3 regions of the Clostridium sp. B9 genome follow, and region 3 is predicted to be linked to each of the others. Evidence: riboswitches for the same ligand, from Rfam matches in the RefSeq annotation. Region 3 holds a riboswitch; each other region holds the start of a gene.

The links. A riboswitch is a leader RNA that binds a small molecule or an ion and turns the genes downstream of it on or off. The one in region 3 is predicted to bind thiamine pyrophosphate.
Region 1: it holds a riboswitch for thiamine pyrophosphate, as region 3 does, so the genes downstream of both, tenA (thiaminase II) here and thiS (sulfur carrier protein ThiS) in region 3, are expected to answer to the same signal.
Region 2: it holds a riboswitch for thiamine pyrophosphate, as region 3 does, so the genes downstream of both, thiC (phosphomethylpyrimidine synthase ThiC) here and thiS (sulfur carrier protein ThiS) in region 3, are expected to answer to the same signal.

Annotation. Positions count from the first base shown of each region.
Region 1 covers NZ_JBNWKA010000003.1:3,792,610-3,795,899, reverse strand. Annotated here, with positions in the region: gene ACQZHJ_RS17180 (class I SAM-dependent rRNA methyltransferase) at 1-850, opposite strand, end outside; gene ACQZHJ_RS17175 (hypothetical protein) at 1,001-1,321, shown strand; TPP riboswitch at 1,375-1,475, shown strand; gene tenA (thiaminase II) at 1,637-2,302, shown strand; gene thiT (energy-coupled thiamine transporter ThiT) at 2,302-2,910, shown strand; gene ACQZHJ_RS17160 (ABC-F family ATP-binding cassette domain-containing protein) at 3,126-3,290, shown strand, end outside.
Region 2 covers NZ_JBNWKA010000003.1:1,043,589-1,046,878, reverse strand. Annotated here, with positions in the region: gene thiC (phosphomethylpyrimidine synthase ThiC) at 246-1,556, opposite strand; TPP riboswitch at 1,724-1,829, opposite strand; gene ACQZHJ_RS04730 (dUTP diphosphatase) at 1,987-2,637, opposite strand; gene ACQZHJ_RS04725 (hypothetical protein) at 2,837-3,142, opposite strand; gene ACQZHJ_RS04720 (DUF4184 family protein) at 3,264-3,290, opposite strand, start outside.
Region 3 covers NZ_JBNWKA010000003.1:2,670,719-2,674,008, forward strand. Annotated here, with positions in the region: gene ACQZHJ_RS11655 (thiazole synthase) at 1-330, opposite strand, end outside; gene thiF (sulfur carrier protein ThiS adenylyltransferase ThiF) at 332-1,138, opposite strand; gene thiS (sulfur carrier protein ThiS) at 1,236-1,430, opposite strand; TPP riboswitch at 1,555-1,655, opposite strand; gene ACQZHJ_RS11670 (MFS transporter) at 1,703-3,290, opposite strand, start outside.

The DNA.
Region 1 (3,290 bases), 1.1 Mb from region 3:
TTGACCAATCTCCTAAAACATCAAATGCATTATGCTTTTCAAATTTAACTATATCTTGAAGGTTATTAAGTTCAGCATTTTTTGTAGCACAATCAACAGCATGTTGAGAAACATCTATTCCTAAAACTGATTTAGCTCCTGCTATACCAGCATTTAAAGCAAATGAGCCAGTGTGAGTGAAGCAGTCTAAAACATCTTTTCCTTTACAGATTCTATGCATAGCAGCTCTGTTTTCTTTTTGGTCTAGGAAGAAACCTGTTTTTTGACCATTCTCAAGGTCAACAATGTATTTAACACCATTTTCAACTATTTCTACATCTGTATCAAATGGTTCAGTTAAGAATCCTTTAGTTTGTTCTAAACCTTCTATTTCTCTAGTCTTTATGTCACTTCTTTCATAAACACCTTTAGCGCCGTACTCTTCAACTAGTATTTTAACTACTAAATCTCTGTATTTATCCATACCTAAAGTTGAAATTTGTATTACATAGTAATCTTCAAATTTATCTACAGTTAAACCAGGAAGAAAATCAGCTTCTCCAAATATGAATCTGCATGATGATGTATCTATTACAGTTTTTCTGTATTCCCATGCATCTTTAAATCTTCTTTTGAAGAATTCTTCATCAATTTCTTCATCTATGTTTCTTGTCATTATTCTTATTGTTATTTTACTTCTATCGTTTATGTAACCTTTTCCTAGGAAATATCCTTTATGATTATAAACTTCAACTATATCTCCGTTTTCGTAGTCTCCGTCATATTCGTTTATTTCATCAATGTAAATCCAAGGTCTACCTTGTTCAGCTTTTTTATTCTTGCCTTTGTGTAAATAAAACTTACTCGCCATTTAAATAGCTCCTTCCAAAATAATTCTTATAAGATTATAACACATAATAGGCCTTTCAATAGGAGAAATGCTTATATAATTTTTATCAAAAACTTTTAGAATAAAGATAAGGTTTTGAATATATATTTTAATAAGAGTAATTTTTAAGGAATGAATAAAGTGATAAAGGCTATTGTTTTTCCAACACCTAAAAGGTTGAAAAGATACATAAAAAATACTGACTTTAAAAAGAAGGCTAAAGAGTTTGCTACTCCAGAGAGAGCATTAATCTATGGAACTATAGGAACGGGAGTAGCTATAATTTCATTAAGTGATGCACCTGCGAAGCCTTTTGTTATCGGAAGTCTTCTATATCATGGAGTTGCTTATGAAATTTTAGAAAAATGGTATGATGAATATGGAAGTGATGAGGAGATTATGAAAATAATGATGCAAAATAAAAATTACTGGAATCACTTTCGAATAATGTGATAAATAATAAAAAACTGGAATTAGTAGAAGAAAAATAATATAATAAAGAGGAACTTTATAGCTAGGGGTGCCTTTGGCTGAGAGATAACATTTGTTATTAACCCTTAAACCTGATCTGGGTAATACCAGCGTAGGAAAGCCTGTTTAAGAGTTTTATAAGAGTATTAACTTAAGATTATAGTAACTTTTTTTATAAATAAGCTGCATCCTACAGGATGTAGCTTTTCTTTGTTTCTATACCTTTTATTTAACTTTTAGGTAGTCCTTATTTGGCTGTTTAGTTTAATCATAAAGATTAAAGGAGATATCTATAATATGAGATTTACAGAAGAACTATTAAAAGAGGCTATGCCAATATGGGAGAAATATTTAGATCACCCATTCATAAAAGAAATTGGAGAGGGAACTTTGGATAAGGATAAGTTTAGAGAATACTTAGTTCAAGATTATCTTTATTTAAAAGAGTATGCAAAAGTATTTTGTGCAGGTGTAGTAAAAGCTAGAACTATGGAAGAGATGAGATTTTTCTATAGATCAACAAAGGGAACTATGGAGGATGAAACTGCAGTACATATTGAGTACTTGAAAGATTTTGGTATATCAGAATTAGAGGCTGAAACTAAAAAGTATAAAAGTACTACAATAAGCTATACAAGCTATATGCAAGGAATAGCTTTAACAGGGGATATAGAAGATATAGCAATAGCGACACTTCCTTGTACATGGAGCTATAGTTTTATAGGGAGACATATTGCAGAAAAGTATGCAGACAAACTTGAAAAAAATTTCTTTAGAGCATGGATTGATGAGTATTCAGCACAAGGATTTACAGAGTTTACGAATGAGTGGATAGAATATGTGGACAAGACTTGTTCAAAGCTATCAAGAGAGAAGAAAGACAGATTAATAGATATATTTAAGAGAGCCAGTCTTTATGAGTTAGATTTTTGGAACATGGCTTATGAAGAAGGTGAAGAATAATGAGTGTATATTTAATAGGTGCTATTTCAGTAGTATTATTAGTTTTATATTTTATGGATTTAAGAAAGCATAAGATAACAACAAAGGAAATAACTATGATAGGAATGAGTGTAGCTATTTCATATGTGCTTTATATGATTCCAATTGTTAGATATCCTCAAGGTGGAGAAATTACATTCTTTTCAATGTTACCAATAATGTTACTTTCATTGGTTTATGGAAGATCAGTTGGTGTAACTGGTGGATTAATATTTGGACTTTTAAAAATACTAAATAGTGCATTTATAGTTCATCCTATACAGTTTTTATTAGATTATGTTTTATCAAATATGGCTTTGGGACTAGCAGGAAGCTTTGGGGTTGATAAGAAGTACAAGATATTCTTAGGGTCACTTATGGCAGGTTCTTTAAGCACATTTATATGCATAATATCAGGTGTAGTTTTCTTCGGACAGTATGCTCCTCCAGGAATGAATGTATGGATTTATTCAGCTATATATAATATTAGTAGTGCTGGATTAGAAAGTTTACTTACTGCTATAGTATTAACAATAATGCCAGTAAAATTATTAGCAAAAAGAATGAAGCCAGTAGCAAATAGAGTTTAAATATATTAAAAGTTAAAGTAGAAAAGTATAGTAGGTTGTATCAAAATATCTTATAAATAAAACTTATAAATGATATGAATGGAATTAAGAATTTGTTCGAATGTATTTATAAGTTTTATTATTAGGAGTTGATACAACCTATTTTTAGTTTTGGAAGAAAGTTAACTTTATATTATAATGAAACTAAGATTTGTTTTGAAAAGGATGGATAAGAGATGAATTTAATAACTCTTGAAAATATAAGTAAGAGCTATTCAGAGAAAATTTTAGCTGATAATGTGTCTTTAGGAATAAATGAAGGAGAGAAGATTGGGCTTATAGGCGTTAACGGAACAGGAAAATCTTCTTTCTTAAAAATAGTTGCAGGAGTTGAAGAACCT
Region 2 (3,290 bases), 1.6 Mb from region 3:
TTAATTATTAATCATTCGTTAATTAAACATTACCACTCTAAACACGTATTGTCAACACTTAAAATTATTCAAACGTTCGTTTTTTGCAAGTTATTTTATACATAAAAATCATTTTTACAATAAAATAATTCGTTATTATGTATAAAAATAGAGATATATAATTAGTTTTATCAATTCAACTTTCGTATTTTAATAAATATGCTAGAAAGTAAATCTTAAAACTAATAAATATATCTCTTATAAAATTAGTCTTCTCTTAAAAGGTTGATATCTTTTCCTTCAAGAATTTTATTCATATTTCTTATTGAGCACATCTTTCCACACATAGTACAACTATCCTTATGCTCTGGTGTAGATTCTTCTCTATATCTTATTGCTTTCTCACTGTCTATAGCTAATGAGAACATTTCATCCCAATCAAGTCTTTTTCTAGCATTACTCATATTATTATCAACTTCTCTAGCTCCTTTAACTCCTTTAGCTATATCAGCTGCATGAGCTGCTATTTTTGCTGCTACTATTCCATCTTTAACATCATCTAAATTAGGAAGTCTTAAATGTTCTGCTGGAGTTACATAGCAAAGAAAATCTGCCCCATAAGTAGCTGCTATAGCGCCCCCTATAGCACTTGTTATATGATCATAACCTGGAGCAATATCAGTAACTATTGGCCCCAAAACATAGAATGGTGCTCCATGGCAAAGTTTTTTCTCTAAAATCATATTCGCCTCAATCTCATCTATTGACATATGACCTGGTCCCTCAATTATAACTTGTACATTTCTTTCCCAAGCTCTTTTAGTTAATTCCCCTAAGGTTATTAACTCTTTTATTTGAATAGCATCTGTTGCATCTGCTATTGAACCGGGCCTACAAGCATCTCCTAAGCTAAGTGTTAAGTCATATTTTTCACATATATCTAATAATCTATCAAAGTATTCATAGAAAGGATTCTCTCTGTTATTTAACTCCATCCAAGCAAAAAGAAGTGATCCTCCTCTTGAAACAATATTTGTTAATCTCTTATTTCTTCTAAAAGTATTTATAGTTTCTCTATTTAAACCAGCATGTATAGTAACGAAGTCAACTCCATCCTTAGCATGCTTTTCTACAACATCAAAAAATTCATCTACAGTAATATCCTTAAGCTCCTTATCATAAAAACCAACAACATCATACATAGGAACAGTACCTATCATAGCAGTAGAAATCTCAACAAGTTTTTTTCTAAAATCATAAGTTTTTCCATAACTACTTAAATCCATTATGGATTCTACTTTCATTTCTATAGCTTTTTTAACCTTATCTAACTCTAAATCAATATTTGCACAATCCTTAGAAATTCCTAGGTTAACATTTATTTTTGTTTTTAACCCTTGTCCTACACCTTCTGCACTTATGCTTTTGTGGTTCTTGTTAGCTGGTATTACTATTTTTCCTTCAGCCATTAAACTCATTAACTCTTTAACATCAAAGTTTTCTTTTTCTGCAACGATTTGCATTTCCTTTGTTATTATGCCCTTCTTGGCAGCATCCATTTGTGTTGTATAATTCATAATTAGTTCTCCCTTTTTTATTATTTCTTAACTGCGCAGTTAAATTAAATTTAGGATCCTATTTATATATTTTTATATTTTTATAAAAAATAAAAGCTTGCCATAAGGCAAGCTTAATAAACACTTAAATAAATATATTTAACACCTAAATGTTTAAATATAAATAAACAATAGTTCTTTGGCTTCCCTACGGTAGTACTAACTACATCAGGTTTTAAGGGTTAGACAGACAGCTGTCCTCTCAGCACATAAAATGCACCCCTAGCACATACGATTAATTTTATTCATTTTTTCTCATTATATTCCTATTATTTAATAAATTCAAGTATATTTACTATTTTTATTTATCTAATATTTCTTACTCTTTATCCCATTCTAATAATCTTACACTCTTCTTGCTAAAAATTATATATATTTCTATCTAATTAATCTAAAAACCAGTATGACCAAATCCCCCGCCTCTATTTACACTTTTATGTTTTGAAACGTCATCAGTTTCTATAAAATTAGCCTTATAATATTTAGCTAAAACCATTTGAGCTATTCTATTTCCTTTTTTTATGTATATAGTTCCATAAGGATTTCCATTCTTATCTAAATATATATAAGTCTTTAATAGTTTTCTATATGCTCTTGCGCCTTCTTCTTCATAAACACTCATATCATTCCCTTTTGATTCCAAATAATCCTTTAATCTAACTTCTGTATAATTATTTTTTAAATCCTCTAATATTTCAATGTTATTAGCAATTTCATAAGGAAGATTTGCTATATTATAATTATTTTCTAATATTACAGATATGTTACTTATTGAATCTGCATCAATAGTCCCTATTGAATTAGAAATTTTTAAGTTTGTTCTTAATGAAAGTCCACTTCTTGCTCTAATTTGTATTTCCATATTATCAGGAATTGCAAATTTTAAGTTTAAGGGAATTGCAACTTTCTCAAATGGTCTTATAACCATATCCCTTGCTGCAAATACATCTGCACCTGCCGCTAAAGGAGTTTCATATTTTGGAGTTTCTCCATCTTGTTCATATTGGATATATACGTCTCTGACTTTTTGTTCACCAGCCATATAATCACCACCCTTCATGTTAATTTTATTTTAAATTTTACAATTTCACAAACTCTGAATATACTTAAAATAATATATAATTAGCACTTTGTTAACATTTTATTAATAATATTTTTAATTAACTTATAATTACAGAACTTTTCTCTATATAACATAAAAAGCTTAGAATAAAATTCTAAGCTTTCTTACTAATCACTATTTACAAACTTTTCCTATTAGAATTATATATACAAATTCCAGTAACAAATCCCGTTAAAGCAATAACTATAAACCATGAAATTTTAAACACATATATTCCAAAGTAATTAATTGTCATAATTACTAGAACTGCCAAAACCAAATGTAAAATCCATTCCCATTTATAATTAATTTTAAAAGGGTCAAAAATTTTCTCTGTTAAGCTATACTTTTTATCAATAAATCCATATAATATTGCACCAATAATAGATGAACCTACAAATATTAATGCATCTAATATATTTTTCACTAAAAGAACTTTATCCATAAGACTTTATTCCTTTCCATCAGTATCTTAGTAGCTATATTATACCATCTCCTAAAGCTATAACTCACTAAAAAATTATAATAATAGTGTAAGATTTATGTAATAATACATTCTTGGTAATTTACCTATATATAAACCCTAATATTAT
Region 3 (3,290 bases):
ATTATCAGGAAGTAAATACTTAGAGTCTGAAATAACCTCTATCTTTATCCAATTCCCACAGCCCATAGCTCTAGCTATTCTAGCTATTCTTATTGCTTCCTCAGCATTAGTTGCCCCAGAAGTATTAGGAAGTAAGATTACATCCTTTGGTATATTTTGAAGAATATCCTCTTCCTTATTATCTAAATCTACTCTTCTTAAAGCTAGTGTTATAACTTGTGCCCCACTTCCTTTTAGCACATCTTTTATTATTTCATTTGAAGGATACTTTCCTGATCCAACAAAAAGTCTATTTTTTATTTCTACTCCACCTATGATTAACTTGTCCATTTTATACTTCCTCCCATTTCTCTACTGCAATTTTTAAAACTAAGTTTGCCATATGATTGGCACATATAGCTACTCTTGGAGCCATAAGCCCATCCCCTTCCTTAGCTTCATTAACTTCATCACCACAAAGATAAAACTTATCTGTAATCTTCCTTGTCTTTATTAAATTAGAATCATAAAATCCAGCCATACCAGAAGCTGCTATTAGGTACTTTTCTCTCATATTTCTTAAAACATAATTAGAAAGCATAGCCTTATACTCAGCATTATCAAAAGCTTCTAAAACTACATTAACCTCATTTAATACATCCATATTGTCTTCTGTAATAAGCATGACTTCAGCCTCTACTTTTATAAAGGGATTTATTCTCTCTATATTCTTCTTTAATGCAAGTGATTTAAACTCTCCTATATCATCAATGTAATATTGTTGTCTATTTAAATTTGAAGGCTCAACCACATCAAAATCTATAAGTTTAATATATCCAATACCTAATCTTGCTAGAGAAATAGCTATGTTTGATCCAAGTCCTCCACAGCCTGCTATACAAACCTTAAGTTTCTTAAGCTTTTCATGAACTCCTGGGCTATGTCTTGAAACCATTAATGCTTCCAATTCATCTTTGGTTGGAACAATTCCTTTCTTTATAAAAACAACTCTATCATTTTCTTTTAACACCTTATTTTCATTTATTGGATATCCATTTAAAACAACAATATCTGCTTCCTCTAAAACCTCTTTCTTTAAAGAATATAAATCTTTACTTTCGCAAACCTCAATCCACTTTTCATTAACTTTTACTTTCATAAGCTCTCAACTCTCTAAAATACTATTTCTAAATTTTCTTTCCCTTAAATATTTTAATAAGAAACTTTATATCTAATTAAAATATAATCACACGCTCTTAGCCTCCACCTACAAAAGCTATTATTTCTATAGAATCTTCATGATTTAATAGGATTTCATCAAAGTCTTCAACTTTAATTATTTCTCTATTCAACTCAACTACTACTCTATTTTTATTAACATTTAATTTTTCTAACAAATCAGAAATAGTCTTTAAATCCTTTTTATCCATTTGCTTTCCATTGACTTTCATATTCCCACCTCTTTTCCTCTTAATATTGCTTTAACCCAAAGAAAAAAGGTTTAGCAATTATTGCTAAACCTTTTAAAAAATATATTCTAATCAATCATAATATCTCTATTGACTATGATGAATCAAAGTCTAAAATATACTTCCCTACGTTGGTATTAACCAAATCAGGTTATTAGAGTTAGGATTTCTCCCTCTCAGCTTTTTACAGCACCCCTAGCAATATCTTAAAATTTATTTAATTTACTTTATAATACATCAATAGAAAATTTTTATCAATTATTTTTTTCTTGTTTTTTTAATGTTTTATTTTTTGCAGTTATTAATTTATTATTTAACATAAATGTTAGTATTAATCCAACTAAAGCTATTATTGCACATGTTAAGAATAACTTAGTATAACCTGTATTCATTGTATGTTGGAATGCACCCTCTATTGCTCCTTTAGCACTATCTAATTTATCCATATATGAATTTTGAATCATATTTATATTCACATGAGGATTATTTGCAAATTTATCTCCTAAAGCTGCAAATTGAGACTTAACCATTTCCTTTACAATACTAAAAATATTAGTAACACTTGCATTGCTCATTGCATTTGATAAACTTGTAGATGCTCCACTTGCATTTGTCATGGCATTTGACATTCCATCCATATGTGGCATAACTTTTTGTAATGCATCTGGAACTCTTCTTCCTGCATCTGATATAAAGTTAATAAGTATATTAGGTGATACTGCAATACCTATTGATTTAACTAAGGATACTGCTGATTGTCCTACTGTAGCTTCTTTATCTGGAACTAAACTCAGCATTAAATAGTTTATTGGAGTTCCCATAGAGAAACCTAATCCAAATCCCATGATAGCTAGTCCTATTATTAAATTCATCATACCAGGATATTTTGTTGTTATGTATCCTTGATAAAGGTTACCTATTATAACTAAAAACAAACCTGTTAATAATACTTTCTTAACCCCTATTTTATCAATAAACTTACCACCTAAAGGTGCTGCAATACCTACAAACACTGCAAATATAGTAGTTATATATCCTCCACTTCCCATTGGTGTTTTTAATATATTTTCACTAAATTGAGGAATGAATACTGTTGCCATTAATCCACAACCTACTACAAAACTTAATATTAAAGTTATTGCAATCTCTTTATTAGTAAAATATGATAAGTTGATAACTGGATCTTCTGCTCTTTTTTCAGCCCAAACTAACACTGGTATTGAAATCACAAATACTAATAAATATGGCCAAACTTCAGTTGATTTTATTGAATTCGTAAAATCATAGAATTTTAAGTTTGTAGCTCCGTACATTAAAGATAATATTAACACAGCCAATACGCCTGAACCTAATAAGTCTAATTTCTTAGCCTTTTCAGTTGAAGTATTTTCTTCTAATCTAGTTGCTAAAAGTAATATTATTATACTTATTGGAACATTTACCAAGAATAAAAATCCCCAGTTTTTATCTCCGAATATAGAAAGTATCCCTGAACCTAAAGTTGGTCCTATAACTGTTGCTATTCCATATACTCCACCAATCATTCCTAAAGCTGATCCTCTCTTTTCCACTGGGAATGATGTTCCTATATATGCTGTAGCTATTGGCATTATACCACCGCCACCAATTGCTTCTATAACTCTTGAAGCTAATAGGAATGAATAACTACCTACATAATCTGAAACTCCACATAATAAAGAACCTAATCCAAATAAAATTATTGATACCATGTAAACTTTCTTTCTACCAAATTTATCAGAAAGTTTACCCATTATTGGCATTGAAACAGCATAAGCTAAAGTATATATTGTTACAACCCATACACTAGCATCTTGTGAAACA